DNA from 4 places in the Streptomyces sp. NPDC093065 genome. Region 1 is predicted to be linked to each of the others. Evidence: riboswitches for the same ligand, from Rfam matches in the RefSeq annotation. Region 1 holds a riboswitch; each other region holds the start of a gene.

Region 1 (7,325 bases):
GCCCGTGATCAGCAGTACCGGCATGTCACCCCTCCCGTGCCGCCGAGCACACCGCGCGGGCGATCCGTGCCACGTCCGCGTCACCCGTCACGTACGGCGGCATGGTGTAGACCAGGTCGCGGAACGGTCGCAGCCACACGCCCTCGCGCACGGCCGCCCGGGTCGCCGCCCGCATGTCGACGGGGTGGTCCAGCTGCACCACCCCGATCGCGCCGAGCACGCGTACGTCCCGCACCCCCGGCAGCCCGGCGGCGGGCGCGAGCCCTTCGCGCAGGCCCGCCTCGATCCGCTCGACCTCCGCGAGCCAGTCCTGGCCGAGCAGCAGTCCGATCGACGCACACGCCACGGCCGCCGCCAACGGGTTGCCCATGAACGTCGGCCCGTGGGCCAGCACCGGCACCTCGCCCCGCGAGATGCCCTCGGCCACCCGCGACGTGCACAGGGTGGCCGCCATCGTCAGATAGCCCCCGGTCAGCGCCTTGCCCACGCACATCACGTCCGGTGTCACCGCCGCGTGTTCCGCCGCGAACAGCGCGCCCGTGCGTCCGAACCCGGTGGCGATCTCGTCGAACACCAGCAGCACGTCGTGCGCGTCGCACGCCTCGCGCAGCACCCGCAGGTAGGCGGGGGAGTGGAAGCGCATTCCGCCCGCGCCCTGCACCACCGGCTCCACGATCACCGCGGCCAGCTCGTCGGCGTGCCGCTCGACCATCGACCGCAGGTGGTCGGCGTAGGCCTCCTCGTACCGTGCCGGGGGCGCGTCGGCGAAGAGCTGGCGCGGCAGGACGCCGGACCACAGGTCGTGCATGCCGCCCTCCGGGTCGCACACCGACATGGGCTGCCAGGTGTCGCCGTGGTAGCCGCCGCGCCAGGTGAGCAGGCGCCGCTTGCCGGGGCGGCCGAGCGAACGCCAGTACTGCAGGCACATCTTCACCGCGACCTCGACCGACACCGACCCGGAGTCGGCGAGGAACACATGCTCCAGGCCCTCGGGTGACATGTCGACAAGGAGCTTCGCCAGCCGCACGGCGGGCTCGTGGGTGAGCCCGCCGAACATGACGTGGCTCATCCGCTCCAACTGCTCGCGCGCGGCCTCGTTCAGCACCGGGTGGTTGTAGCCGTGGATCGCCGACCACCAGGACGACATCCCGTCGACCAGTTCCCCGGAGCCGTCGGCGGGCCGCAGCCGCACCCCGCTCGCCGACTCCACGACGAGCGGGTCCTGCCGGCCGGGCATGGGGCCGTACGGATGCCAGACGTGCCGCCGGTCGAGGGCCAGCAACTCGGCGACGTCCAGCGCCGGCTCAGGCATTGGGCGCGAGGTCCGTGCCGGCGCCGCGGCGGCGTACCGCCACCAGGTCCGTGCGGGGCTCCCCGGCGGGGCGCGGCGTCGTGGACGCGGGCGCGGGAGCGCACACCCCGCCGCCCGCGTGCGAGCCGCAACCACCGGCGCCGGCGGCCTCGCCGTCCGCGCCCGCGTGCGAACCGCAGCCGCCACCATCCTCGTGCGAGCCGCAGCCGCCACCTCCGTCGTGCGAGCCGCAGCCCCCACCCCGCACCGATGCGCGGTGCTCCGGCAGCGTGACCTCGCCGGCGCCCTCCACCTCGAAACCGGCGTCCGCGATCATCTCCAGGTCCGCGTGGCCCGCCTGGCCCTCGCTGGTGAGGTAGTCGCCGAGGAAGACCGAGTTGGCCAGGTGGAGCGCGAGTGGCTGCATCGTGCGCAGATGGACCTCGCGCCCGCCGGCGATGCGCACCTCGACGTCCGGGCAGACGAACCGCGTCATCGCCAGGATGCGCAGGCACCGCTGCGGGGTGAGGTGCCACTCCTTGGCCAGCGGTGTGCCCTCCATCGGGATCAGGAAGTTGACCGGCACCGAGTCCGGGTCCAGTTCGCGCAGCGAGAAGACCACGTCGACCAGGTCGGCGTCGCTCTCGCCCATGCCCGCGATGAGACCAGAGCAGGCGGACAGACCGGCGGCGTGCGCCTTGTTCACCGTGTCCACCCGGTCGGCGTACGTGTGCGTGGTCGTGATGTCGCCGTACGTCGACTCGGAGGTGTTGAGGTTGTGGTTGTAGGCGTCGGCACCGGCCTCCCGCAGCCGCTCCGCCTGGCCGTCGGAGAGCAGGCCCAGACAGGCGCACACCTCGACGGTCTCGTTCTGCTCCTTGATGGCCTTGATGGTGTCCGACACCCGGTCCACGTCCCGGTCGGTCGGACCCCGGCCGCTGGCCACCAGGCACACCCGCTTGGCGCCCCCGGACACGCCCGCCGAGGCGGCCGCGGAGGCCTGCTCGGGCCCCAGCCAGGTGTACTTGAGGATCTCCGCCTTGGAGCCCAGCCGCTGCGAGCAGTAGGAGCAGTCCTCGGGACACAGGCCCGACTTGAGGTTGACGAGATAGTTGAGTTTCACCCGTCGGCCGAACCAGTGACGGCGCACCTTCCCGGCCGCGGCCACCACGTCGAGCAGGTCGTCGTCGGAAGTGGCGAGGACGGCGAGTGCCTCCTCGCGGGTCGGCGACTCGCGCCGAAGCCCCTTGTCCACCAGCGTGTTCAGCAGGTCCATGAGAGCCGATCCTGTCCTAAGGGGCCGTCCGCGGCCAAGGAGACTTTGCACAACACTGACAGATCGACGTGTGGGTATTGCCACACCTCGCGGGGGTGGCCGGACCGCTAATGTCTGTTCATTGCCTACAAAACCCCGGAGGACCGCCCCATGGCGTTCGGCTGGATCGACGAGCAGGACCGGGCGCGCCGCGAGGCGGGACTCGTACGGGTGCTGCGCCGCCGTCCGGCGCAGTCCCCGCTGCTGGACCTGGCGAGCAACGACTACCTGGGACTGGCCCGTCACCCGGAGGTCGTCGAAGGAGCGGTCCGGGCCGCGCGGACCTGGGGCGGCGGCGCGACCGGCTCGCGCCTCGTGACCGGCACGACCGCACTGCACACCGAACTCGAGCGGGAGCTGGCCGAGTTCTGCGGGTTCGGGGCAGCGCTGGTCTTCTCCTCCGGCTACGCGGCCAACCTCGCCGCGGTCACCGCGCTGGCACCGCACGGCACTCTTGTCGTCTCCGACGCGGGCAACCACGCCTCCCTGATCGACGGCTGCCGGCTCGCCCGGGGCACCACGCAGGTCGTGGGACACGCCGACCCGGACGCCGTGCGCAAGGCATTGACGACGCACGACGGACCCGCCGTGGCCGTCTCCGACACGGTCTTCTCGGTCGACGGCGACGCCGCGCCCCTGGCCGCGCTCGCCGAGGCGTGCCGGGAACACGGCGCCGGACTGGTCGTCGACGACGCCCACGGCCTCGGCGTCCTCGGCGACGGCGGCCGGGGCGCACCGCAGGGCGCGGGACTCGCGGGCCGGGACGACGTCGTCGTGACCGTCACGCTGTCCAAGTCGCTCGGCGCCCAGGGCGGCGCCGTGCTGGGGCCCGCCCGGGTCGTCGACCACCTGGTCAACGCGGCCCGCACGTTCATCTTCGACACCGGACTCGCCCCCGCCGCGGCGGGAGCGGCCCTTGCGGCGCTCAGGCTGCTCGGCCGCGAGCCGGAGCGCGCGGCACGGGCCCGTGCCGTCGCCGGTGAACTGCACGCACGCCTGACCGCCGCAGGTCTGGACGCGGTACGTCCGGACGCCGCGGTCGTCTCGGTGCGTGCGCCCTCCCCGGAGGAGGCCGTGCGATGGGCGGCCGACTGCCGTGCGGCCGGCCTGTCCGTGGGCTGTTTCCGCCCTCCGTCCGTGCCCGACGGGATCTCACGGCTCAGGCTGACCGCTCGCGGGGACCTCTCCGGGGATCAGATCGAACGTGCTGTACGGGTGATCGGCGAAACGCGGCCATGAGTCGGCGTGACACGGCCGTGCGTCGTCCGGCGCCCGGCGTGGTCAGCCGCGGTGGACGCAGGCGGTGAACGCCGTCCAGCTCCCGGGGGAGAAGAGCAGGGCGGGGCCTGCCGGATTCTTGGAGTCGCGCACGGCGAGCAGTCCGGCGCAGGGACCGGCCGACGGACGAGCCGTCTCCACGCAGTTGTTCGCGCCGGTGCTGTAACTGCTGCGCAGCCACCGGGCGCCGGTCATATCGGTGCTGACAGGGATGTTCCGCGGAAGTTCGGACATGGAGCCTGACATGGTGCCTCCTTACGCGCCTGCCGCGGTCGCGGCGATGAAGTCCAACGAGTCCTCGGGCGAAAGGGCATGGATCAGAAGGGCGTTGAAGGCCTCGGTGTAGGCCTCTAGGTCTTCTTTCCGTTCGAGGTGCAGGCTACTCGTCAAGTGGTCGAGAACAACCACGTCGAGATCAGAAGTGCTCGAAAAAGAGAAGATTACGAAAGGGCCGGTGACACCGATGTGCGCCCCGGCGGCGAACGGCAGCACCTGGAGCCGGACATGGGGGAGCCGCGCGGCCTCGACCAGTCTGGTCAGTTGACGGTCCATCACCCCCGGCCCGCCCACCTCCCGGCGCAGCACCGCCTCGTCCAGGACCGCGCTCAGCGCCAACGGCGGCTGTGCCCGCAGCACGTCCTGCCGGGCCAGCCGGACCTCCACCAGAGTGTCCAGCCGCTCCTCCGGCAGTCCGTCCACCGCGGCCCGCGTCACCGCGCGGGCGTACTCCGGCGTCTGGAGCAGGCCGGGGACCACGGTGGTCTCCAGTGTGCGCATGGCGCTGGCCTGCGACTCCAGGCTGATGAAGTCCCGGTAGGTCGGGGGCAGCACCCCGCGGTAGGCGTGCCACCAGTGGTTGCGGCCGCCCGCCCCGTCCTGGTGCGCCAGCGTCACCAGCAGCCCCCGCAACTGCTCGTCGCGCACGCCGTAGACGTCCAGCAGTAACCGCACGTCGGCCGGTTTCGTGCCGCTCGTCCCGGTCTCGATCCGGCTGACCTTCGACTGGTGCCAGCCCACGAGCCGGGCCGCCTCGCCGCTGGTGATGCCCGCCGCTGTGCGCAGGGCGCGCAGTTCCGCGCCCAGCTTCCGGCGGCGCACCACGGGACCGTGCTGCATGGGACAACTCCCTTACTCCTTATGAGCCGCCCAAATACGCTCTGCCGTCGCAGAGTTCACCGCTTCGAGCGACAGATATATGCATATCTTGGTGGATCGCCGCCCTTCGCGGGCCTGGTGATGGCAGTCTGGCGGCGAAGCACCAGTCCGGGACCGTACTCGAACCATCCGCTCCGTGTCGGGCCTGCGGTCCCGTGAGAAAGGGACGACGTCGCCATGGCAGACCATCTGGAAGCATCCGTCACTCTGCCGAGCGATCCCGCCTCGGTGGCCGCCGCGCGGACCTACGTGGTCGGCACTCTGGCGGAATGGGGGCTGCCGGCCGACGCCGACCTGTCCGAGACCGTCCGGCTCGTCGTGTCCGAACTGGCGACCAACGCGGTCCAGCACACGTTGGGGCAGTCGCCCACCTTCACGGTGGACCTGGTCCTCGACCGCGACGAGCGGCTGCGCGTCGGTGTCACCGACAGCCATCCGCGCTTCCCCAAGCGCCTGCCCGCGGCCGTGCAGCAGGACAACGGGCGGGGCATGGTGATCATCCGCTGGCTGACCGCCGAGTGCGGCGGCAGGCTGAGGGTCCGGCCCACAGGCGAGGGCGGCAAGACCGTCTCGATCGAGCTGCCCTGGACGCCCCCGGACCGGCCGGCCGCACCCGCGGGGGTGACGGCGGCCCAGAACGCCGTCACCCCCGCGGGCGGACTACTTGACCCGGCCGTACCAGACGCTTGACGTCCAGATCTTCTCCAGGCGCACCACGGCGCCGGTCTTCGGCGCGTGCCAGATCCTGCCCTTCCCGGCGTAGATGCCGACGTGGTAGACGCTGCTGCCGGAGTGGAAGAACACGAGGTCTCCGGCCTTGCGGTTGGTCACGGAGACGCGGCTGGTCTTGTTGTACTGCTGGGCCGCCGTGCGCGGCAGTTTCTTGCCGGCCTTCTTGAACGAGTACAGCGTCAGGCCGGAACAGTCGAACCGGGAGGGGCCGGTGGCGCCCCATCGGTACGGGGCGCCCTTCTTGGAAGCCGCGATCTTGAGGGCTTTCGTCGCATGGCTCGCCGCGGCCGCCTCGGCGGCGGCACCGGGGACCACGACGGAGCCGCCCACGGCGGCGAGGGTGAGGGCCGAGGCCGTACCGGCACGAGCCATCAGGGACGGGACACGATTGAGCGCGGACATGCGCAACCCTTCGTCAGCCGCCTGTGAAGGATGACCTGTCGGATTCGGGCTGGCGAAGTTGCCCGGCCGCACGTGTGCGGCTTCACCCCAAGGGCCGCTGGGACCGGTGCCTCTCGCGGAGGCGGCCGGTCCGGCGACCCGTCGTGCTCGGGTCCTCCACTCCTGCCGATCCACTTCCCTTGCGACCGGTCGTCCGGACGGCGGCAGGACTCGGCGTCCGCCCGGACCGCCCCGCCGCTGCGGCGGGGGCTTGTCGTCAGTCACGGATCTTGTCCCGCCCCACGGGGAATTCCCAACGGAACGTGCTCTTTGTGTTGTTACGTGCCGTTCATCCGTTCGGGTTGGCGCCCTCCCGTCCGAGGAGTCGTCGAGTGCGGCGGCGGCCCCGGGACCAGCGGCGCAGCGGCGCGATCCGCAAGCCGTGGGCACGGGCGCCGCAACTTCGACCGGTTGCGAATCGGAGGTGTTCCTACGCCGAAAGGGGGTACGCCGTTTGGTCCGTTTCGGAACAGTCCGTTTCGGATCGGATTCAGATCGGATCCGGCTTGTTCCGGCTCGGGCGATACGGCTCGGGACGATGCGGCTCGGGACGACGAGGCGCCGGCCTTCTCAGCTCCCGGAACAGGGCGGAAGGCCGACCCGTGCCGTCCGCCGCTCGCCGTCCAGCACCCGCAGCGCCCGGGCCAGGGTGGTGGCGTGCACCTCCGTCTCGCCGCGTCGGTGCATCAGCGCCAGCGCGTCCCGCAGCGCCGTCGCCTTGCCGACCAGCGCCTGGGCGGCCCGCAGTCCGCGGTACGTGTCGCCGTCCCGCCCGGGGTTGATGCGGCCCAGCAGGTCGACGACGTCCAGATAGCGGTCGACGACCTCCGCCTCGGCGCGGGTCAGAGCGGGCAGCGGCGGCAACTCGGGTGGCAGCACCGGCCCGGTCACCTCGCGCCGGGCGTGGCCGACGGCGTCCTGCGGTCCGGCACGATCCGGTCCACCAGGCCGTATTCCAGCGCCTGTTGGGCGTCGAGGATCGTGTCCCGCTCGATGTCCGCGTTCACTTGCCCGGGAGTGCGGCCCGTGTGCCGTACGAGGATCTCCTCCAGACGGGCGCGGATGCGGACCAGTTCGGCGGCGTGGACGGCCAGGTCGCTCGCCTGTCCCTCC
Region 2 (7,325 bases), on a different contig from region 1:
TGCCTGGAGCAGCTCGGCGAACCGGCCGCCGCCCTCGCCGAGTACCGCGCGCTGCTGCCGTACTACGAGAACCAGTACGTCGCGGGCGACCCCGACCTCGCCCACGACGTGCGCCGCCGCATCGGCCACCTGCTGCTCGCCCTCGGCGACCGCGCCGGCGCCCACGACACGCTGGTCCGGCTGCTGCACGACGTGGAGCGGATCCACGGGCCCGGTCACCCGCTGGCCGCCGACATCCGGCGCACGCTCGAATGGCTCGGCCGGATGCGCGGCTGACGGCCGCGGACGCGGGTGGGCGCGAGGCGGTGCCCGAAGTCCTGATGAATCGTTGGTCCAATGGGTTGGCCAGAGCCGGGCCACTGCCTAACATCGATCATCGCAAGACTTTGTGCGCCCGCCCGTCGCCCGACCACCACCCCTGGTCGAGACGCTTCGCGCCGCACCTGTCCCTTGCAATCTCCAAACGGGAGGTTCCCTTGCACCGCCGCAGCCGCCGTCGCTCCGCGCTTCTCCTCACCGCCGCGATCGCCGCCGCGGCACCCCTGCTCACCGCCTGCGGCAGCGACGCGCATCCGGGCGCCGCGGCCGTCGTCGGCGACCAGCGGATCACCGTCTCCCAGCTGGAGAACCGCGTCGACGAGGTACGCACGGCCCAGCGCGCCGCCGTCCCGGACGACACCCAGTACCAGCAGGTCGTCGCGAGGACCGGCACCCTCACCCGCGACACCCTGCACGGCATGGTCCTCGACCGGGTCCTGCACCGCGCCGCCCAGGACGCCGGGGTGACCGTCAGCCGCAAGGAGGTGCAGCAGATGCGCGGCGGCTTGGAGGAGCAGGCCGGCGGCCCCGAGCAGCTGGAGACGGTCTGGCTCCAGCAGTACGGTGTCGCCCCCGAGCGCCTCGACGACAACCTCGTCGTCCAACTGGAGGCCCAGAAGCTCGCCCAGAGCCTCGGCACCGACACCAGCCGGCCCGAGTTCTGGCAGGCCCTGTCCGAGGCCTCCAAGAAGCTCGACGTCGACCTCAACCCGCGCTACGGCACCTGGGACGTCCAGAAGAGCAGCCGCGTCGACACCCGGACGCCGTGGGTGCGGGAGATCGCCGAGGGGACCGAGCAGCCGGCCTGACCGGTCTGCCCCTTCCGGCGGTTCAGCACATGATCGTACGGCCCCCTGTGGACAACTCGGGGGGGGCCGTCGGGGGCGTGCGTTAGGTTCGGAGAGTGAACGCAACCACCGCCCACGCGACCGCCCCCGACCAGGGCCGCATCGTCCTGCTCACCACCAGCCACCGGGTCGCCCCCGGCCTGCTGTCCTGGCCCGCGTGGCAGGCCCTGCGCACCGCCGACCGCGTCCTGTGCGCCGACGGCGCCCACCCGCAGCTGCCCTACCTGCGCGAGGCGGGCATACGGGTCGACGAGGCGGCCCCGACCGCCGAGGAACTGGTGGACGCCTGCGCCGGCGGACGCACCGCGGTGGTCGTCGCCACCGGAGAGGGCGACCCCGCCCTCACCGACGGCCTGGCCCGCCTCGCCGGCTCCGGCCGCGTCCACATGCCCGAGCTCGAACTGCTCCCCGCCTCCTACGACCTCCCGGGCGCCCGCCTCCTCGACCTCGTCCAGGTCATGGACCGCATCCGCGTCGAATGCCCCTGGTCGTCCCGGCGCACCCACAAGGGCCTGGCCAAGTACGCCATCGAGGAGGCGTACGAACTCGTCGAGGCCATCGAGGACGGCGACCGCGACGAACTGCGCGAGGAGCTGGGCGACGTGCTCCTCCAGGTCGTCTTCCACGCCCGCATCGCCGAGGAGGACCCCGACGCCCCGTTCTCCGTCGACGACGTGGCCGGCACCATCGTCGACAAGCTCGTCCACCGCCACCCGCACGTCTTCGGCGACGAGACGGCCGAGACGCCCGAGGAGGTCCGGGAGCACTGGCTGCGCACCAAGGCCGCCGAGAAGCAGCGCACCTCCGTCACCGAGGGCGTCCCCCTCGGCCAGCCCGGCCTCGCCCTCGCCGTCAAGCTCGCCTCCCGCGTCCGCACCGCCGGCCTGCCCGTCCCCCTGCCCTCCGGCGAGGGCATCGGCTACGAACTCCTCGCCCTGGCCGCCCGCGCCGAATCCGAGGGCACCGACCCCGAGGCCGCCCTCAGGGCAGCGGCCCGCACCTACCGCGACGCGATCAGGGCGGTCGAGGGATGACCGGCCGCCCACCCGCGTCAGGCCCCACGCCCGACGCGGACCCCGGTACCGGTCCCGTCCCCGAGCTGTTCAGCTGGGAGTTCGCGAGCGACCCCTACCCCGCGTACGCCTGGCTGCGCGAACACGCCCCCGTGCACCGCACCCGGCTGCCCAGCGGGGTGGAGGCCTGGCTGGTCACCCGGTACGCCGACGCGAAGCAGGCCCTCGCCGACCCGCGGCTGTCCAAGGACCCGGCGCACCACGACGAGCCCGCGCACGCCAAGGGCAAGACCGGCATTCCGGGGGAGCGCAAGGCCGAGCTGATGACCCATCTGCTGAACATCGACCCGCCGGACCACACCCGGCTGCGCCGACTGGTCAGCAAGGCGTTCACACCCCGCCGGGTGGCCGAGTTCGCGCCCCGGGTGCAGGAGCTGGCCGACGGCCTCATCGGCCGGTTCGCCGCCACCGGCTCCGCCGACCTCATCCACGAGTTCGCCTTTCCGCTGCCCATCTACGCCATCTGCGACCTGCTCGGCGTCCCCCGCGAGGACCAGGACGACTTCCGGGACTGGGCGGGCATGATGATCCGTCACGGCGGAGGCCCGAGGGGCGGGGTGGCGCGGTCGGTGAAGAAGATGCGCGGCTATCTCGCCGAGCTCATCCACCGCAAGCGCGCCGCGCTGTCGCCCGAGCCCGCCCCCGGCGAGGACCTCATCTCCGGCCTGATCCGCGCCTCCGACCACGGCGAGCACCTCACCGAGAACGAGGCCGCCGCGATGGCCTTCATCCTGCTCTTCGCAGGTTTCGAGACCACGGTCAACCTCGTGGGCAACGGCGCCTACGCCCTGCTCACCCACCCCGAGCAGCGGGACCGGCTCCAGTCGTCGCTGGCCGCCGGGGAGCGCGGGCTGCTGGAGACCGGCGTCGAGGAACTCCTGCGCTACGACGGACCGGTGGAACTGGCCACCTGGCGCTTCGCCACCCGGCCGCTGACCATCGGGGGGCAGGAGGTCGCGGCCGGCGATCCCGTCCTCGTCGTCCTGGCCGCCGCCGACCGCGACCCGGAGCGGTTCACCGACCCGGACACCCTGGACCTCGCCCGCCGGGACAGCCAGCACCTCGGGTACGGACACGGCATCCACTACTGCCTCGGCGCCCCGCTCGCCCGGCTGGAGGGACAGACCGCGCTGGCCACACTGCTCACCCGGCTGCCGGACCTCCGCCTCGCCGCGGACCCGGCCGAACTCCGGTGGCGCGGCGGGCTCATCATGCGAGGTCTGCGCACCTTGCCCGTCTCGTTCACGCCGTTCGCGTCACCGGCCGGCAACGGTGCGTCGCCGACGCAAAAGTGACACGCGCTCAACTCTGTGATCTTCACGTGATCTGTGCGGCATGAACTTGTGACAAGCGATGATCTCCCTATACGTTCACGGATCAACGTGGTGTCGAGCGTCATCCGCCGCGTGGTCCCCGTCGTCTTGTGAAAGGTCGTCGCATGCTCTCCGGGAACGGTCGTCACCGCCGCCCCCGCCAGGCACCCGCTCTGGTCGTCGCCGCCGGAGTGACCGGCTCCGCCATCGCGATCCCGCTGCTCGGGGCCACCGGCGCCCACGCGGCCGGCTCCGCGAACTGGGACCAGGTCGCCGAGTGCGAGACCGGCGGCGCCTGGAGCCAGAACAGCGGCAACGGGTACTACGGCGGCCTGCAACTGTCCCAGGAGGCCTGGGAGCGGTACGGCGGCCTCGACTACGCGCCCAGCGCAGACCAGGCCAGCCGCTCCCAGCAGATAAGGATCGCCGAGAAGATACACGCGGACCAGGGCATCGCCGCCTGGCCGACCTGCGGTCTGCTCGCCGGCCTGGGCAACGACTCGGGGGGCACGAGCGGCGGCTCGGGCGCGACCGGTGACGGTGCGTCGGAGGGTTCGGACACCTCGGGCAAGACGGACACCCCCAAGTCGTCCGAATCACCCGACTCGTCCCAGTCGGCCGACTCTGGTGACTCGTCCGGCGCGACCGAGACGCCGGAGGCGACGTCCGGAGAGCCCTCTTCGTCCCCTTCGTCCTCCTCTTCCCCCTCCGCCTCGCCGTCGTCTGACGCTTCCTCCGATGCCTCCGGCGACTCGCGCGGCGGCGCGGACCAATCCGTCAAGCCGGACGCATCGGCCGAATCCGGCTCCTCCGGCAGTGCCGAACCGCAGGGCGTCGAGGGCTCGTCCGGCTCGGGCAAGCACCGTGGCGGCAGCGCGGAGGAGGGTGCGACGGAGGAGGGCCGTACGGACGCGACGACGGGGCGGCACGCCTCGCGCGACGGTGACGAGGGAGAGGCCGAAGTCGGTCGTTACGTCGTCCGCACCGGCGACAGTCTCTGGGCCATCGCCGACACCCTTGAGGTCACCGGCGGATGGCACACGCTGTACGCCGACAACACGACGGTCGTCGGCGCCGACCCGGACCACATCCTGCCCGGTCAGACGCTCACGGTCACGGGCGAATCGGGCGAAAAGTAGGGGGAGTTCGCGTCACGGTTAGAGGCTGTATGTCCCTTTTGGATCTCGTGAGAGATAGGTCTCAGAAGCCGTGATCGTCTTTGAAAATCCGCGGAGCGCGTGTCTACGGTCATGACCGCTCGCCATCGCGGGCCCCGACAGCCGCAACGCCGAATCCTGCCAGCGGCCGTACGGGAACAGTCGTCGCGTCAAGCGCCGCAGGCAGGAGCGGGGGACCCAAGGTAAGTGCCGCACCGGGCAGTTGAGCCGGAGCGGCTAGGGGTGAAGCCGAGTTCCGCGAGGAACCCGGCCGGGCAACTCAACCGGCCCGAACCCGACAGCTCACCTCGCAGGCGTCGGTGAGGGGATCAACCATGCTGTTTTCCGGCAAGGGCAAGCACCGTCGTCCGTCCAAGGCCACCCGTGTCATCGCCGTCGCCGGCGTCACCGGTGCCGCCGTCGCCGCCCCGCTGATGGCGGCCGGCAACGCCTCCGCCGCCACCGCGTCCGAGTGGGACGCCGTCGCCCAGTGCGAGTCCGGCGGCAACTGGTCCATCAACACCGGCAACGGTTACTACGGCGGTCTGCAGTTCTCCGCCTCCACCTGGGCCGCCTACGGCGGTACGCAGTACGCCTCCAGCGCCGACCAGGCGAGCAAGGACCAGCAGATACAGGTCGCCGAGAAGGTGCTCGCCGGCCAGGGCAAGGGTGCCTGGCCGGTCTGCGGCACCGGCCTGTCGGGCGCCGCGTACACCGGTGGCGGCTCGGGCAGCGGTTCCGGCAGCTCCGAGAGCTCGCAGAGCCAGAGCAGCGGCTCCACCGCCGAGCGCTCCACCGAGCAGAAGGCCTCCCGCTCCTCCGAGCGTCCGGCCGCCGAGCCGAAGGCCGAGAAGCCCGCCGAGAAGAAGAAGACCGTCACCACCCCGACCGGCAAGAAGGTCGAGAAGGGCGACGGCGAGTACAAGGTCGTCAAGGGCGACACCCTCAGCTCGATCGCCGAGGAGCACGACGTCAAGGGCGGCTGGGCGAAGCTGTTCAAGCTGAACGGCGACATCGTCGACGACGCCGACCTGATCTACCCGGGCCAGCAGCTGCACCTGAAGTAAGCGGCGGCGGCTCCCGCCCCGGTGCGTGTTCCCCCGTACGCACCGGGGCGGGACTTTTCATGTTCCGCCTTTGTTCCGTTCGGAAACAATTTACTCTCGGTTCTGTCCAGCGGGTGGGCGATCGGCTGGCCGATCGCCCGGAGCCGGTTAGGCTCGGTCCCGCAGAGCCGCCGCGGTCCTGCGGGACCCGCGCGTCACACCGAAGCGTCACATTGAAGAAGGAGATGCTCGTGCCGTCCATCGACGTCGTCGTAGCCCGGGAAATCCTGGACTCCCGAGGCAACCCCACGGTCGAGGTCGAGGTCGGCCTCGACGACGGCAGCACGGGGCGTGCCGCCGTTCCGTCCGGCGCCTCCACCGGTGCCTTCGAGGCCATCGAACTCCGTGACGGCGACCAGAGCCGTTACCTCGGCAAGGGCGTCGAGAAGGCCGTGCTGGCCGTCATCGAGCAGATCGGCCCGGAGCTCGTCGGCTACGACGCCACCGAGCAGCGTCTGATCGACCAGGCCATGTTCGACCTGGACGCCACCGACAACAAGGGCTCGCTCGGCGCCAACGCCATCCTCGGCGTCTCCCTCGCCGTCGCCCACGCCGCCTCCGAGGCCAGCGACCTGCCGCTCTTCCGCTACCTGGGCGGTCCGAACGCGCACCTGCTGCCGGTGCCGATGATGAACATCCTGAACGGCGGCTCGCACGCCGACTCCAACGTGGACATCCAGGAGTTCATGATCGCCCCGATCGGCGCGGAGTCCTTCTCCGAGGCCCTGCGCTGGGGCGCCGAGGTCTACCACACCCTCAAGAAGGTCCTGAAGAACAAGGGTCTGGCCACCGGCCTCGGCGACGAGGGCGGCTTCGCCCCGAACCTCGGCTCCAACCGCGAGGCCCTCGACCTCATCCTGGAGGCGATCAAGGAGGCCGGCTACACCCCCGGCGAGCAGATCGCCCTCGCGCTCGACGTCGCCGCGTCCGAGTTCTACAAGGACGGCTCCTACGCCTTCGAGGGCAAGAACCGCACCGCCGCCGAGATGACCGAGTACTACGCCGAGCTGGTCGAGGCGTACCCGCTGGTCTCCATCGAGGACCCGCTGTTCGAGGACGACTGGGACGGCTGGAACACCATCACCGCCCAGCTCGGCGAGAAGGTGCAGCTCGTCGGCGACGACCTGTTCGTCACCAACCCCGAGCGCCTGGCCCGCGGCATCGAGGAGAACTCGGCCAACGCCCTGCTGGTCAAGGTCAACCAGATCGGTTCGCTGACCGAGACCCTGGACGCCGTCGAGCTGGCCCAGCGCAACGGCTTCAAGTGCATGATGTCCCACCGTTCCGGCGAGACCGAGGACGTCACCATCGCCGACCTCGCCGTCGCCACCAACTGCGGCCAGATCAAGACCGGCGCCCCGGCCCGCTCCGAGCGCGTCGCCAAGTACAACCAGCTGCTGCGCATCGAGGAGATCCTCGACGACGCCGCGGTGTACGCCGGCCGCAGCGCGTTCCCCCGCTTCAAGGGCTGAGCACCACGCCGTAGGCCCTCGTAAGAGGCAGCGTCGTA
Region 3 (7,325 bases), on a different contig from region 1:
ACGCCCGGCCGCAGGCCGGCGAGCCCAAGCCCTGGGCCTTCCCCGCCCCCGAGCGCGGCAGCCTCGGCAACGGCCTCACCGTGCTGCGCTGCCACCGCCCCGGCCAGCAGGTCGTCGCCGTCGAGGTGCTCCTCGACGCCCCCCTGGACGCCGAGCCGGCCGGTCTCGACGGCGTCGCCACCATCATGGCGCGCGCCTTCTCGGAGGGCACCGACAAGCACTCCGCCGAGGACTTCGCCGCCGAGCTGGAGCGCTGCGGCGCCACCCTGGACGCGCACGCCGACCACCCCGGCGTCCGGCTGAGCCTGGAGGTGCCCGCCTCCCGCCTCGCCAGGGCACTCGGCCTGTTCGCCGACGCCCTCAGGGCGCCCGCGTTCGCGGACGGCGAGGTCGAACGGCTGGTGCGCAACCGGCTCGACGAGATCCCGCACGAGCTGGCCAACCCGGCTCGCCGCGCGGCCAAGGAACTCTCCAAGGAGCTGTTCCCGGCCGACTCCCGCATGTCGCGCCCGCGCCAGGGCACCGAGGAGACGGTCGCGGCCGTCGACGCGGCGGCCGTACGCGCCTTCTACGAGCGGCACGTGCGCCCCGCCACGGCCACCGCCGTGGTCGTCGGCGACCTCACCGGCGTCGACCTCGACGCGCTGCTCGGCGACACCTTGGGCGCGTGGACCGGCTCGGCCGCCGAGCCGCGCCCGGTGCCCCCGGTGACCGCGGACGACCGGGGCCGGGTCGTCATCGTCGACCGTCCCGGCGCCGTCCAGACGCAGCTGCTGATCGGCCGCACCGGCGCCGACCGGCACGACCGCGTCTGGCCCGCGCAGGTGCTCGGCACCTACTGCCTCGGCGGCACCCTCACCTCGCGCCTGGACCGCGTCCTGCGCGAGGAGAAGGGCTACACCTACGGCGTACGGGCGTTCGGCCAGGTCCTGCGTTCCGCGCCGGACGGCACCGGCGCCGCGATGCTCGCCATCAGCGGCTCCGTCGACACCCCCAACACCGGTCCCGCCCTGGACGACCTGTGGACGGTGCTGCGCAAGCTCGCCGCAGAGGGGCTGACCGACGCCGAGCGCGACGTGGCCGTGCAGAACCTGGTGGGCGTGGCGCCGCTCAAGTACGAGACGGCGGCGGCCGTGGCGAGCACACTGGCCGACCAGGTCGAGCAGCACCTGTCCGACGACTTCCAGGCGACGCTCTACCGGCAACTGGCCGCCACGGGCACCGTGGAGGCCACGGCCGCGGTCGTGAACGCCTTCCCGGTGGACCGCCTCGTGACGGTCCTCGTCGGAGACGCGGCGCAGATCAGGGAGCCCGTCGAGGCCCTCGGTATCGGTGAAGTCACCGTGGTGGCCGCCGAGTAGCGGCACACGCGTGTGACGGCCCTGGTGACCGGAGTGTCACCAGGGCCGCCGTTTGTCCGGATTGGGGCAGTGGCTGCCCGTCTGCCCTGTGGCGTGCGCTACAAAAAGCTTGTTGCGTTTGAGGATTGAACGCAGCCGCGCTTAGCGTCTTCCGGGCTGTTCGTCACGCAGTGCGCCGCATCCGCGGCACCGGACAGTCATCGCCGAGTCCCCGTACGGCGCGAGCCAGGGGAGCCGGGGACCCACCGCAGTCCCTGGGGTGAATCGGACGCCCGCGCGCACCGCGAGGGGGCCCGTAGGAGACCTTCCACCTCCGAACCCGTCAGCTAACCCGGTAGGCGAGAGGGAAGGAAAGGACAAGCCTCTACATGGCGTTCACGCGCGCCACCGGGAAGCACCGCCGTACCGGCCGGGTGCACCGCACCACCGCCCGCGCGGCGGGAGTCGCGGCCCTCGCGACCACCGGCGTCGTCGGCTCCCTCGCTGCTCCGGCGCTCGCCGCCGAGCCCGAGGTGGAGCAGAGCGGTCTCACCCCGGTCGTCACCATCGGCGACTCCGTAGCCGACGAGATCGACGCCCAGGCCGTCGCCCAGAAGCAGGCCGCGGTGGACGCCGCCGCCCGCGAGGCGGCCAGGGAAGCGGCCCGCGAGCGGGCGGCCGAGGCGGCCAAGGAGGCGCGCGAGGCCAAGGAGCGCGCCGCGCGGGAGGCGGAGCGCAAGCGTCTCAACACCTTCGTCGCGCCGATCACCGCCTCCTACGTCTCCACCGCGTACCAGGCCGGCAGCTCCCTGTGGTCCTCCGGCAGCCACACCGGCATCGACTTCCACGCCTCCAGCGGCACGACGGTGCACGCGGTCGGCGTCGGCACCGTCGTCGAGGCCGGCTGGGGCGGGGCGTACGGCAACCAGGTCGTGATCAAGATGCACGACGGCACGTACACGCAGTACGGGCATCTGTCGTCCATCGGCGTCTCGGTCGGCGAGTCGGTCGAGCCCGGCCGGCAGATCGGCCTCTCCGGCGCCACCGGCAACGTCACCGGACCCCACCTGCACTTCGAGGCCCGCACCAGCCCCGAGTACGGCTCGGACATGGACCCCGTCGCCTACCTCCGCTCCCACGGCGTGAACGTCTGACCGACGACGGCGTCCGAAAGCCCCGGCTTCCCGAGCCGGGGCTTTTCGCATTTAATATCGCTTGATTGGCCCGGGGTCGCTCAACACGCGTCAATCGTCGACGTTTCACGGGGGTCAAGGGGAGGTCGGTCATGCGTATTCCGGCGCATTCGGTGTGCACGGCGATCCGGGACGACATCGTCGCGGGCGTCCACGGCCGCGGGAGCCGGCTCACCGAGGAAATCCTCGCCCGCCGCTACGGCGTCTCCCGCGTCCCCGTCCGCGAGGCCCTGCGCACGCTGGAGGCCGAGGGTTTCGTGGTGACCCGGCGGCACGCGGGCGCGTGCGTCGCGGAACCGACCGAGCGGGAGGCCGCCGACCTGCTCGAGACCCGTGCGCTCCTGGAGCCGCTCGGCGCCTCCCGGGCCGCCCGGCGACGCACCGAGGCGCACCTCAAGGTGTTGCGCGGCCTGGTCAGGCTGGGACAGGAGCGCGCCGGACGCGGCACCGGCGAGGAACTGCGCTCGCTGGGCGGCTGGTTCCACGAGACCCTCGCCCGGGCCGCCGACAGCCCCTCCCTGACCGCCCTGCTGACCCAGCTCCGCCACAAGATCGCCTGGATGTACGTCGTGGAGGCCCCGGCCGGGCCGGTGGAGTACTGGGCGGAGCGCGGCGCGATCACCGACGCGGTGGCCCGGGGCGACGGGGATCGCGCGCGGGCGCTCATGGCCCTGCACATCGAGCGGTCGGCCTCCGCACACCGGCTGCGCTTTGTTTCCGGCGGCGGGCGGACGGAGCGTGTGAGGAATGCGCAACACCCCGTAAACACGGCGAGCCCGCAGTGGTAATGCAGTTGCCGTACAAAAGGACGGGGAATTGCTGACGGTATTTCCTCTGCGCGGAAACCGGGATTTTTCTCCTGCCGGGAAACAGGACGGACGGGCGGGTGCACCGAAAGCGGGAGAAATGGCGAAAGGCCCGCCGGGCGGTCCCGGCGGGCCTTTCGGTGTTGCCGTCCGGCGGAGTCAGACGGTCTCGGGAAGCTCCTCGAGCCCCTCGGAGACCAGCTTCGCCAGCCGGTCCAGGGCGGCCTCCGCGCCCTCGGCGTCGGAGGCGAGGACGATCTCCTCGCCGCCCTGGGCGCCGAGGCCGAGGACGGCCAGCATGGAGGCCGCGTTGACGGGGGACCCGTCGGCCTTGGCGATCGTCACCGGGACGCCTGTGGCCGTGGCGGCTCGGACGAAGATGGAGGCGGGGCGGGCGTGGAGGCCCTCGGCCCAGCCGACGTTGACGCGGCGCTCAGCCATGTGATGCTGCCCTTCAGGTGTTCAGAGGCGTTGAAGTTGTCTAGACCATGTTGTCTAGACCAGTTTCCCACATCGTGAAGCAAGCCGGGACGACCGCGTGGGCCGCCCCGCGTGGTCCTCGGACCGCGGCCTCGGTCCGAGCTTCCCGTCCTCCACAGACTGCCCCGCGCCGTTGTCCGACGCGAGCCGTAGTCTGGGGCCCATGCAGACCTCGTCGGACCGGCACGAGTACCCCGCCCACTGGGAAGCCGACGTGGTGCTGCGCGACGGCGGCACCGCGCGCGTCCGCCCCATCACCGTTGATGACGCCGAGCGCCTGGTCAGCTTCTACGAGCAGGTCTCCGACGAGTCGAAGTACTACCGCTTCTTCGCGCCGTACCCTCGCCTGTCCGCCAAGGACGTCCACCGCTTCACGCACCACGACTTTGTGGACCGGGTGGGACTCGCGGCCACCATCGGCGGCGAGTTCATCGCCACCGTACGCTACGACCGCATCGGCACCGGCGGGACGGCCGCCTCGGCACCGGCCGACGAGGCCGAGGTCGCCTTCCTCGTCCAGGACGCCCACCAGGGGCGCGGCGTCGCCTCCGCGCTCCTGGAGCACATCGCCGCCGTCGCCCGCGAGCGGGGCATCCGCCGCTTCGCCGCCGAGGTGCTGCCCGCCAACAACAAGATGATCAAAGTCTTCATGGACGCCGGGTACACCCAGAAGCGGAGCTTCGAGGACGGTGTGGTCCGCCTGGAGTTCGGCCTCGAACCCACCGACCGCTCGCTCGCCGTGCAGTACGCGCGCGAGCACCGCGCGGAGGCCCGGTCCGTCCAGCGGCTGCTGCAGCCCGGCTCGGTCGCGGTCGTCGGCACCGGCCGCACACCCGGGGGCGTCGGCCGCAGCATCCTCGGCAACATCCGGGACGCGGGCTACCCGGGTCGCCTCTACGCCGTGAACAGTGCCTTCCCCGAGGAGCAGAAGGAACTCGACGGCGTCCCGGCGTGCCGCTCCGTGCGCGACATCGAGGGGCATGTCGACCTGGCCGTCGTCACCGTGCCCGCCGCGCACGTCCCCGGCGTCGTCACCGAGTGCGGCGAGCACGGCGTGCAGGGACTCGTGGTGATCTCCGCCGGTTACGCCGACAGCGGTCCCGAGGGACGCGAACGCCAGCGCGCCCTGGTGCGTCAGGCGCGCTCGTACGGCATGCGGATCATCGGACCCAACGCCTTCGGGATCATCAACACCTCCCCGGACGTGCGCCTCAACGCCTCCCTCGCCCCCGAGATGCCGCGCCCCGGCCGGATCGGCCTGTTCGCGCAGTCCGGCGCCATCGGCATCGCCCTGCTCTCCCGGCTGCACCGGCGCGGCGGCGGGGTCACCGGCCACACCGGCGTCTCCACCTTCGTCTCCTCCGGCAACCGCGCCGACGTCTCCGGCAACGACGTCCTCCAGTACTGGTACGACGACCCGGAGACCGACGTCGCGCTGATGTACCTGGAGTCCATCGGCAACCCCCGCAAGTTCACCCGGCTGGCCCGGCGGACCGCGGCCGCCAAGCCCCTGGTCGTGGTGCAGGGCGCCCGGCACGGGGGTGTCGCGCCGCAGGGACACGCCGTACGGGCGACACGGCTGCCGCACGCGACGGTCTCCGCACTGCTGCGGCAGGCCGGCGTGATCCGGGTCGACACCATCACCGACCTGGTCGACGCGGGGCTGCTCCTCGCCCGCCAGCCGCTGCCGGCCGGCCCGAGGGTGGCCATCCTGGGCAACTCGGAGTCCCTGGGACTGCTCACGTACGACGCGTGCCTCTCCGAGGACCTGCGCCCCCAGCCCCCGCTGGACCTGACGACGGCCGCCTCGGCCGACGACTTCCACGCGGCCCTGTCCCGGGCCCTGGCCGACGACACGTGCGACGCGGTCGTCGTCACCGCCATCCCGACGGTGGGGGAGGGGGCGGCAGGGGACTCCGCGCTGGCGGAGGCCCTGCGCTCGGCGGCGGCCGCGGTTCCCACCAAACCGGTCCTCGTGGTCCACGTGGAGCTCGGAGGCCTGGCGGAGGCCCTGTCGGCGGCGGCGAGCACCGCCCCCCAGGCCGGCCCGGGCCCCGCCGGGGAGGCCGTGCCCGCCGCCCCGGCCCAGCAGCCGCCCGCCGTCCGGGCCCCGGAAGGCGCCCACCTGATCCCCGCCTACCCGGCCGCCGAGCGCGCCGTCCGCGCCCTCGGCGAGGCCGTCGCCTACGCCCAGTGGCGGCGCGAGGCCGCCGAGCCCGGCAAGGTGCCCGAGTACGAGGACATCGACGAGAAGGGCGCCGCCCAGCAGATAGCGGGGTACCTCGCGCGCGGGCAGGGGCTCACCCTCGGCGCCCAGGAGACCTGCGAGCTGCTCGGCAGGTACGGCGTCCACGTCCACCGCGCCCTGCCCGCGCCCAGCCCCGACGACGCCGTGGCCGCCGCGCGGACCCTCGGCTACCCCGTGGCCCTCAAGGCCACCGCCCCTCACCTGCGTCACCGCGCCGACCTGGGCGGCGTCCGCCTCGACCTCGCGGACGAGGAGCAACTGCGCCGGGCCTACGCCGAATTGACGGAGCTGTTCGGAAAGCCCGCGGAGCTGCGCCCGGTGGTGCAGGGCATGGCCCCGCGCGGCGTCGACACCGTCGTGCGGGCGGTCATCGACCCGGCGGCCGGCGCGGTGCTCTCCTTCGGCCTCGCCGGCGCCGCCACACAGCTGCTCGGCGACATGGCGCACCGGCTGATTCCGGTCACCGACCGGGACGCCACCTCGCTCATCCGTTCGATCCGCACGGCGCCCCTCCTCTTCGGCTGGCGCGGCTCGGCCCCCGTCGACGCCGCCGCCCTGGAGGAGCTGCTGCTGCGGGTCTCGCGGCTGGTCGACGACCACCCGGAGGTCGTCGCGGTCACCCTGGAACCGGTCGTGGTCGCCCCGCACGGCCTGAGTGTCCTCGGCGCCTCCGTCCGCCTCGCACCCCCGCCCGCCCGCGACGACCTGGGACCGCGGACCCTGCCGGCGTACTGACCCGCCGCGGCCCGGCGACGGCCCGAGCGCGGCCCGAGCGTGGCCCGGGACGGGTACCCGCGGGAGCGTCCCTCGCAGTCAGTGGGTCCCCGTAGGATGGACGACATGGCCAAGACCAGTACGACGACCCAGGGGCTGCGAGCGGCGATCGAGCGCAGCGGCTACTACCCGGCCCTCGTGGCCGAGGCGGTGGAGGCCGCCGTGGGCGGCGAGCCCGTGCGGTCGTACCTGGTCCACCAGGAGACGACGTTCGACCAGAACGAGGTGCGCCGGCACGTGACCGTGCTGGTGCTCACCGGCAACCGCTTCATCGTCAGCCACACCGACGAGCAGGCCGCCGACGACACCTCACCCACGCCGTACGCCACGACGTCCACGGAGTCCGTCAAGCTCGGCCGGATCTCGTCCATCGTCGTCAGCCGCGTCGTCGCCAACCCGGAGCAGTACAAGCCGGGCACGCTGCCCCGCGAGATCGTGCTGACCATCGGCTGGGGCGCCGTCTCCCGCCTCGACCTGGAGCCCG
Region 4 (7,325 bases), on a different contig from region 1:
TGGGCGACCCGGCCGCGCCCCGGCTGTTCGGGCCCGGCGCCTACCAGGGCGGGCGGCTCGCGCTGGTCGAAACGCGGCGGATCGAGGACGTCGTGCTGATGCGGTACCGGCCCACCGCACCCGGGACCGGCGACCAGGTCGCCGCCGCCGACCGGCACTGGCTGCGCCTCGCCTGTGAGCTGGCCGGACTGTGCCCGCCGTCGGAGAGCGCGTTCAGCGTGGGGGCCGTCGTGGTCGCCGCCGACGGGAGCGAGCTGGCGCGGGGGTATTCGCGGGAGGGTGGCGACCCCGTCGTGCACGCGGAGGAGGCCGCGCTCGCCAAGCTCGGTCCCCTGGAGCCGCGGCTTGCGGGCGCCACCGTGTACAGCAGTCTCGAACCCTGTGCCCGCCGGGCCTCCCGGCCCGCACCCTGCGCCCGGCTGATCCTCGACGCCGGGGTGCGTCGCGTCGTCACGGCCTGGCGGGAGCCGGACACCTTCGTGGCGGGGGCGGACGGGAGCGGGGTGCTCGCCGCGGGGGGCGCCGCCGTCGTCGTGCTGCCCGAATTCGCGGAGCCGGCCAAGGCGCCGAACCGCCATCTGGAGGGGTAGGGGACCGGCGGGGAGATACCGATGTGCATTCCGGCCCCCGGATGACGTACAGTAGTGAACACAACGGCGCGGGGTGGAGCAGCTCGGTAGCTCGCTGGGCTCATAACCCAGAGGTCGCAGGTTCAAATCCTGTCCCCGCTACTGAAGGCCGAGGGCCGGAATCCGAAAGGGTTCCGGCCCTCGGTGTTTTGTCGTCTCCCCTCCCGCACCCCGCCCCTCCCGCATCCCGCGATTCATCCGGTCGGCCCCGCACCGCTCGCCGCCCGCCCCCGCTCCCGCGAACCTGGAGTCCTGGACGGCAAGCGGCGCGCGGACGTGCGGGGTGGCGAGGGACGAGTGGTGCGGCCAGGTGACGTGGACGACGAGGGAGCGGCCCTCAGAGCCGGTGGCCGGCTCCCCGGCGACCCCGTGCCCGACCCGGGCCTCGGAGACGAAGAGCCTCCCGACGGGCCACGGTCCCCCCGGCGGACCGGGTACGGACGGGCCTTCGTGCACGCGCTCCCCGTGCTGCTGATCGCCGTGGCCATCCTGTACGACATCCTCACCCCGAGGTACTTCACCGCCGGACCCCTCTACACGGCCGCGCCCCTGGTCGCCGCCCCGATCTACTCGCGGCGCGGCACGGCGCTCACCGGCGTCGCCGTGGTGGTCTCGGTCATCGGGCTGCAGATCGGCAAGGGCGTCATCCACTACGTCGACTCCCTCACCGAGCTGATCACCATCGCGACGGTCGCCGTGCTCGCCGTCCTCGTGAACGGCCTCGTGCGCCGCACCGGCGAGCGCCTCGTCTCCGTCCGCGAGATCGCCGAGGCCGCCCAGCGTGCCGTACTGCCCGCACCCGCCGAGCGCATCGCCGGCTTCGAGATCGCCGTCTGCTACGAGGCCGCGCAGGCCGACGCCTTCATCGGCGGCGACCTCTACGCCGTGCAGGACAGCGCCCGCGGCGTCCGGCTCATCGTCGGCGACGTGCGCGGCAAGGGCATGGGTGCGGTCGCCGCCGTCGCCGTGGTGATCGGCGCCTTCCGGGAGGCCGCCGAGCAGGAGGCGACGCTGGAGGCGGTGGCGCAGCGCCTTGAGCGGGCGCTGGCGCGCGAGGGCACCCGGCGGGACGGACTCGACGCCTTCGAGGGCTTCACCACCGCCGTCCTCGCCGAACTCCCGCACGGCGACGGGACCGTACGCATCGTCAACCGCGGCCATCCGCCGCCCCTGCTGCTGTACGCAGACGGCACCCTGGACACGCTGCCCGCCCGCGAGTCGGCGCTGCCGCTCGGCATGGGCGATCTGGGCGTGTGGCCCGACCGGGCGGAGGAGGCCCACTTCCCCGGCGGGGCCACACTGCTGCTCTACACCGACGGACTGACCGAAGCCCGGGACGCCAAGGGCGAGTTCTACGATCCGCAGACGCGGCTGACCGGCCGGGTCTTCCGGCATCCGGCGACCCTGCTCGACACCCTCGCCGAGGACGTGCGCCGGCACTCCGGAGGGGGCATGGCCGACGACATGGCCCTGCTCGCCGTACGGCGGCCCCGACGCGGCAACCATGATCATTGTCACGAGCCGTGACAGTACGACCCCCCTCCGCATAACAACTGATGCACCGTCAGAAGAAAGTGGCGTGAAGGGGAATACTCGGGGCGGGTCAACTCGTCCGGTTTTCACCGGTCATGAGGGGTGCGTCCCGGCCGTTTCCGTTAATGATCAAGAGGAACGGCTTGGAATCGGAGCCTCGCGTCTATTAACGTTCGATAACGCAGCGCGGTCGTCCCAGCCGTCACAGAAGGCGGCTCCGTGCGCACGCGCCGAATCCCGCAAGGGAACCGGGGAACCACCACATTGGGGTGAATCGGGCGTATGGCGCCGTGGAAACACGGTCGGCACGCACCCGTAGGAGACCTTCCTGCTCCGAACCCGTCAGCTAACCCGGTAGGCGGAAGGAAGGAAAGGAGTACGCCCACGTGGCGTCCAACCGGCCTGCCCCCGAGGCCCCGTTCGTGCCCACCGGGCACGGCACCGACACCTTCGGCTACGACGTCCCCCGCGCCGAAGAGGGCCCCTGGGAGGAGTGGAACCCCACCGCGGAGTCCATCCGTCCCGTGCGCGGCCGGCACCGCGTCGCCAAGCAGCGCGGCGGACTCGCCCGCAGCTCCACCGTCCTCGGCGTCGGTGTCATAGCCGCCGTCGGCGCGGGCGGCATGGCCAGCGCGCAGACCGGCAAGCCGCCGGTGTCCATCTCCATGCCGGACCTGCCGAACGTGGGCTCGCTCATGCCCGGCGGCGACGAGGAGTCGGAGCCCGAGGGTTCCGCCACCCCGCTCAGCGGCATCACCCAGGCCGTCGCCGCGGACACCGCGGAGGACGCGGGAGCCAGCGGCGCCGGTGAGTCGCTGCGGTCCCGGATCATGGCGCAGGCCGAGCAGCAGCAGGCCCAGGTCGAGACCAAGGCCGCCGCCGAGGCCCAGGCCGCCGCCGAGAAGAAGGCCGCGGAAGCCGCCGCGAAGGCGGAGAAGGAGGCCCAGGAGAAGGCCGCCGCCGCCAAGAAGAAGGCGGAGGAGGAGGCCGCGAAGAAGGCCGAGGCCGAGCGGCTCGCGAAGCTGGCCAAGCAGTACACGCTGCCGACCTCCTCGTACACGATCTCCTCGACCTTCAACCAGGCCGGTTCCCTCTGGGCCTCCGGCCACCACACCGGCCTCGACTTCGCCGCCCCCACGGGCACCCTGCTCAAGGCGGTGCACAGCGGCACGATCACGTCGGCCGGCTGGGACGGGTCGTACGGCTACAAGACCGTGCTCACCCTCGATGACGGCACCGAGCTCTGGTACGCGCACCAGTCGTCCATCAACGTCAGCGTCGGCCAGAAGGTCACCACCGGTGACGTCATCGGCCGCGTCGGCGCCACCGGCAACGTGACCGGCGCCCACCTCCACCTCGAGGTCCACACCACCGACGGCTCCGGCATCGACCCGATGGCCTGGCTGCAGAGCAAGGGCCTCACCCCCTGATCCGCCCCGCCCCCTGACGCGCCCCGCCGAACCCCGGCGGTCCTGACGGCAACCCCCCGACGTCAGGGCTGCCGGTTTGCGGTGGGTTTACGGTGGTTTTTGCTAGGTCTTTGCGCGCGCTGCGGAATGGCCCGCTCCAGTGCGGTCATTGACGCCCTGCATGACTTCTCTGCGCAAGCTCGGCTCCTCCGACCTCGAGGTCTTCCCTCTCGCCCTCGGCGGCAACGCCTTCGGCTGGACCGCCGATCAGGACACGTCCTTCGCCGTCCTCGACGCCTACACCGCGGCGGGCGGCAACTTCGTGGACACCGCCGACTCCTACTCCGCCTGGGTCGACGGCAACAGCGGCGGCGAGTCCGAGACCGTCCTCGGCCAGTGGCTCGCAGCCCGCGGCAACCGTGACGACGTCGTCCTCGCCACCAAGGTCAGCCAGCACCCCGACTACCCCGGCCTGTCCGCCGCGAACATCAAGGCCGCGGCCGACGCCTCGCTGCGCCGTCTGGGCACCGACCACATCGACCTCTACTACACCCACTTCGACAAGCCCGAGGTGCCGGTCGAGGAGATCATCGGCGCGCTGGACGAGCTGGTGAGGGCCGGGAAGGTGCGGCACATCGCCGCCTCCAACATCTCCGCCGAACGGCTCGCGGCGTCCCTGGAGTTCTCCGACCGCGAGGGCCTCGCCCGCTACGTCGCCGTCCAGCCGCACTACAACCTCGTCTCCCGCGACACCTACGAGGGCGGGCTGCGCGACCTCGCCGAGCAGGCCGGTCTCGCCGCCGTCCCGTACTACGCCCTCGCGTCCGGCTTCCTCACCGGCAAGTACCGGCCCGGCACGGACGTGGACAGCCCGCGGGCGGGCGGTGCGGCGAAGCACCTGGAGACCGAGCGCGGGCGCCGGGTCCTCGCCGCCCTGGACGAGATCGCCGAGGCCCACGGCGTTCCCGTCGCCACGGTCGCCCTCGCCTGGCTGGCCGGCCGGCCGACGGTGGCGGCGCCGATCGCCTCGGCGCGCACGGTGGAGCAGCTGCCGGCGCTGCTGGGAGTGGCCGAGCTGAAGCTGACGGAGGAGGAGGCCGGGAGGCTCACGCGGGCGTCCGCCTGAGCGGGGGCGCGGCGGACGACCCTACGGCCGGTACCGGCCGGGCGGCGTGTACGGCGCCTGCCGCGTGTGGGGCGCGTACTGCGGAAACGGCGAGTGCGGCGCCTGCGGTGGGCGTGCCGGGAGTGGCTGCGCTGCTCGCGGGGTGTGCGGTGCGTACGCGTGGTGCGGCGGGTTCGGTCCGTAGGGTCCGTACGGGGGGTGCGCCGTCGCGGGTCCGTACGCGCCGGGCGCCCCGTAGCCGTACGCCCACGGCGGTACCGGCCGCGGCACGGGCGCCGGGGGTGCCGTGGCCCGGGCCGCGTGCTCCAGCGCCGGGCGGGCCACACCCCGCAGGTGCCACAGGGCGTCCAGCAGTTGGTGCTCCCGTACGGTGAAGTCGGCGCCCGCCCTGCCCCGGCGCCCGCGCTGCCGCAGGAAGGCCACCGAGGTCGCACAGGCCTCGTACCGCGCCACCGCCCGCGCCCCTTCCTTCCCGGCGTGCCGGCGTGCGTACTGCCGGGCGAGGCGGCGGGCCCGCATCGAGCCGAGCGCGTACGGCTCCGCGGGCGTCAGCCACCCGGCGGCCACGTACGCGGGCAGCTCGGCGCGTACGGTGCCCAGTTCGCGCTGCCGGGTCCAGATCACCAGCCAGGTCAGCAGGCCGAACGACGGCACCATGAACGCCGCGTACACCGCGAAGAAGCCGTACTCGCCGAAGGCGGCCGAGCCGTTCCACAGGGCGTGCATGCCCATCGCGAGCAGCAGTCCGGCCGGCGGGAGCAGGGCCCGGCGCAGGCGGTGCCGGCCCGTGGAGAGCGCGGCGATGCCGAAGCCGATGCCGGTGAGCACGGTGAACAGCGGGTGCGCGAACGGCGACATCACGACGCGGACGAAGAAGGTCGCCGCGGTGACGGAGGCGATGCCGCGGTCACCGGTCAGCTGGTCGGTGCCGAAGGCGGTGCCGAGGTACAGGATGTTCTCGGTGAAGGCGAAGCCGGTGGCGGTGACCCCGGCGACGACCACGCCGTCGACGATGCCGGTGAAGTCCCGTCTGCGGAACAGGAAGACCAGCAGGACGGCGGCGGCCTTGGCGGACTCCTCGACGACCGGGGCTATGACCGTGGCGCCAAGGGTGTCCGCGCCGGCCGGGTCGGCGGTCGCGGTCGCTATCCACCGGGTGGCGAAGCTGTTGGCGACGATCGCTATCAGTGCCGCCGCACAGGCGCCCCAGGCGAAGCAGAACAGCAGGTTCCGCCAGGGGCCGGGATCTACCCGGTCCAGCCAGCGGAACGCCGCCACGAGCAGCGGCACGGGCAGTACGGCGAGGCCGAGTCCCACGAGGAAGCCCTGCGTGCCGGTCTGTTCGCGCACCAGGGCGAGGATCACCAGGCCGGAGAGCGCGAGCAGGGTGATCAGCGCTCCGTAACGGACCCAGGTGCGCTGCCACCAGTGCGTATGCCGGTGCACGTGGATCGGGTACGGGGGACAGGTGGCCACGGCATGGACCCTAACCGGTGGGGGGCAGCTCCTTGTGCTGTACGCGACGAAACAGCAGGTCGTTCACCACATGTCCCTTCTCCAGTCCCTGGCCCTCGAAACGGGTCAGCGGCCGGTGGCCGGGGCGCGGCGCGAATCCGCCGCCGGGCACGGTGTTCTCGAAGTCGGGGTGCGCGGTGAGCACTTCGAGCATCTGCTCGGCGTACGGCTCCCAGTCGGTGGCGCAGTGCACGACGGCCCCCGCGGCGAGCCGGGTAGCGGCCAGGGTCAGGAACTCCGGCTGGATCAGCCGGCGCTTGTGGTGGCGCTTCTTCGGCCACGGGTCGGGGAAGTAGACGCGCAGTCCGGCGAGGGAGCCGGGAGCGAGCATCTCGCGCAGCAGGATGATCGCGTCGCCGTTGCCCACCCGGATGTTGGACAGCTCCTCCCGCTCCGCGAGACCGAGCAGGTTGCCCTGGCCGGGGGTGTGGACGTCGACGGCGAGGATGTTGGTGTCCGGGTCGGCGGCGGCCATCCGGGCGGTGGCCTCTCCCATGCCGAAGCCGATCTCCAGGACGACGGGGCGGGCGTTGCCGAAGAGCTCGGCGAGGTCGATGCGGTGCTGTCCGTCGATGTCCAGTCCCCACAGGGGCCACAGCCGTTGCAGCGCGTCCGCCTGCCCGGCGGTCACCCGGCTGCGCCGGGGCTGGAAACTGCGGATCCGCCGCTCGAAGTGCGACCCGGCGGGATCGGCCTTCGGTCCGTCCGGGAAACGGGGCTCGCCCTTGGCGCGGACGTGCCGCAGGGAGGTCCCGGCCGTGGGCGAGGGAGCGGCTTCGGCTTCGGGGGCGTGGTGGGAGTCAGACACAATGCGTCGATTTTAGTGCGCGCGCGTCGTTGCGAGGGCCTGTCGAGATAGTTATGTGGTATAACTAATGCGACAGGCGGAAGCGCCTGCTCCGACTCGGAGGAGAGATGCCGTGATTCACCACCAGATCCGCCTCGCCATGCGCCCCGACGCACCCCGGGACCAGGTCGACGAGGCTCTCGGGATGCTCCGCAGGATGGGCCGTGAGATCGATGCCGTCGTGTACTGGTCGGTCGGCCGCGACGTGGGCGGCGACTTCGACTACGGCGCGATGTTCGCGGTCGAGGACATCGAGGGCTACCGGG

What was found. Region 1 has a riboswitch for cyclic di-AMP ahead of ACIQFU_RS14845 (C40 family peptidase). Riboswitches for the same ligand answer to the same signal wherever they lie in the genome.
Region 2: another riboswitch for cyclic di-AMP. It lies ahead of rpfA (resuscitation-promoting factor protein RpfA); the one in region 1 lies ahead of ACIQFU_RS14845 (C40 family peptidase).
Region 3: another riboswitch for cyclic di-AMP. It lies ahead of ACIQFU_RS29950 (M23 family metallopeptidase); the one in region 1 lies ahead of ACIQFU_RS14845 (C40 family peptidase).
Region 4: another riboswitch for cyclic di-AMP. It lies ahead of ACIQFU_RS37555 (M23 family metallopeptidase); the one in region 1 lies ahead of ACIQFU_RS14845 (C40 family peptidase).

What each region holds. Positions count from the first base shown of each region.
Region 1 is NZ_JBIVPJ010000007.1:120,086-127,410, forward strand. Features, by position in the region: gene bioD (dethiobiotin synthase) at 1-24, opposite strand, end outside; gene ACIQFU_RS14815 (adenosylmethionine--8-amino-7-oxononanoate transaminase) at 26-1,312, opposite strand; gene bioB (biotin synthase BioB) at 1,305-2,567, opposite strand; gene ACIQFU_RS14825 (8-amino-7-oxononanoate synthase) at 2,718-3,845, shown strand; gene ACIQFU_RS14830 (DUF397 domain-containing protein) at 3,888-4,118, opposite strand; gene ACIQFU_RS14835 (helix-turn-helix domain-containing protein) at 4,140-5,000, opposite strand; gene ACIQFU_RS14840 (ATP-binding protein) at 5,217-5,729, shown strand; gene ACIQFU_RS14845 (C40 family peptidase) at 5,700-6,173, opposite strand; cyclic di-AMP (ydaO/yuaA leader) riboswitch at 6,205-6,275, opposite strand; gene ACIQFU_RS14850 (hypothetical protein) at 6,783-7,091, opposite strand; gene ACIQFU_RS14855 (ATP-dependent Clp protease proteolytic subunit) at 7,100-7,325, opposite strand, start outside.
Region 2 is NZ_JBIVPJ010000014.1:96,356-103,680, reverse strand. Features, by position in the region: gene pkaE (serine/threonine protein kinase PkaE) at 1-276, shown strand, start outside; gene ACIQFU_RS23920 (SurA N-terminal domain-containing protein) at 477-1,127, shown strand; gene ACIQFU_RS23915 (nucleoside triphosphate pyrophosphohydrolase) at 1,223-2,200, shown strand; gene ACIQFU_RS23910 (cytochrome P450) at 2,197-3,534, shown strand; gene ACIQFU_RS23905 (transglycosylase family protein) at 3,678-4,691, shown strand; cyclic di-AMP (ydaO/yuaA leader) riboswitch at 4,875-5,041, shown strand; gene rpfA (resuscitation-promoting factor protein RpfA) at 5,045-5,776, shown strand; gene eno (phosphopyruvate hydratase) at 6,007-7,287, shown strand.
Region 3 is NZ_JBIVPJ010000021.1:25,188-32,512, reverse strand. Features, by position in the region: gene ACIQFU_RS29955 (M16 family metallopeptidase) at 1-1,361, shown strand, start outside; cyclic di-AMP (ydaO/yuaA leader) riboswitch at 1,553-1,717, shown strand; gene ACIQFU_RS29950 (M23 family metallopeptidase) at 1,730-2,494, shown strand; gene ACIQFU_RS29945 (GntR family transcriptional regulator) at 2,626-3,321, shown strand; gene ACIQFU_RS29940 (HPr family phosphocarrier protein) at 3,499-3,780, opposite strand; gene ACIQFU_RS29935 (GNAT family N-acetyltransferase) at 3,983-6,802, shown strand; gene ACIQFU_RS29930 (DUF5998 family protein) at 6,899-7,325, shown strand, end outside.
Region 4 is NZ_JBIVPJ010000041.1:9,463-16,787, forward strand. Features, by position in the region: gene ACIQFU_RS37540 (dihydrofolate reductase family protein) at 1-590, shown strand, start outside; tRNA gene ACIQFU_RS37545 (tRNA-Met) at 658-731, shown strand; gene ACIQFU_RS37550 (PP2C family protein-serine/threonine phosphatase) at 930-2,156, shown strand; cyclic di-AMP (ydaO/yuaA leader) riboswitch at 2,381-2,537, shown strand; gene ACIQFU_RS37555 (M23 family metallopeptidase) at 2,549-3,592, shown strand; gene ACIQFU_RS37560 (aldo/keto reductase) at 3,753-4,697, shown strand; gene ACIQFU_RS37565 (PrsW family intramembrane metalloprotease) at 4,719-6,173, opposite strand; gene trmB (tRNA (guanosine(46)-N7)-methyltransferase TrmB) at 6,184-7,020, opposite strand; gene ACIQFU_RS37575 (Dabb family protein) at 7,133-7,325, shown strand, end outside.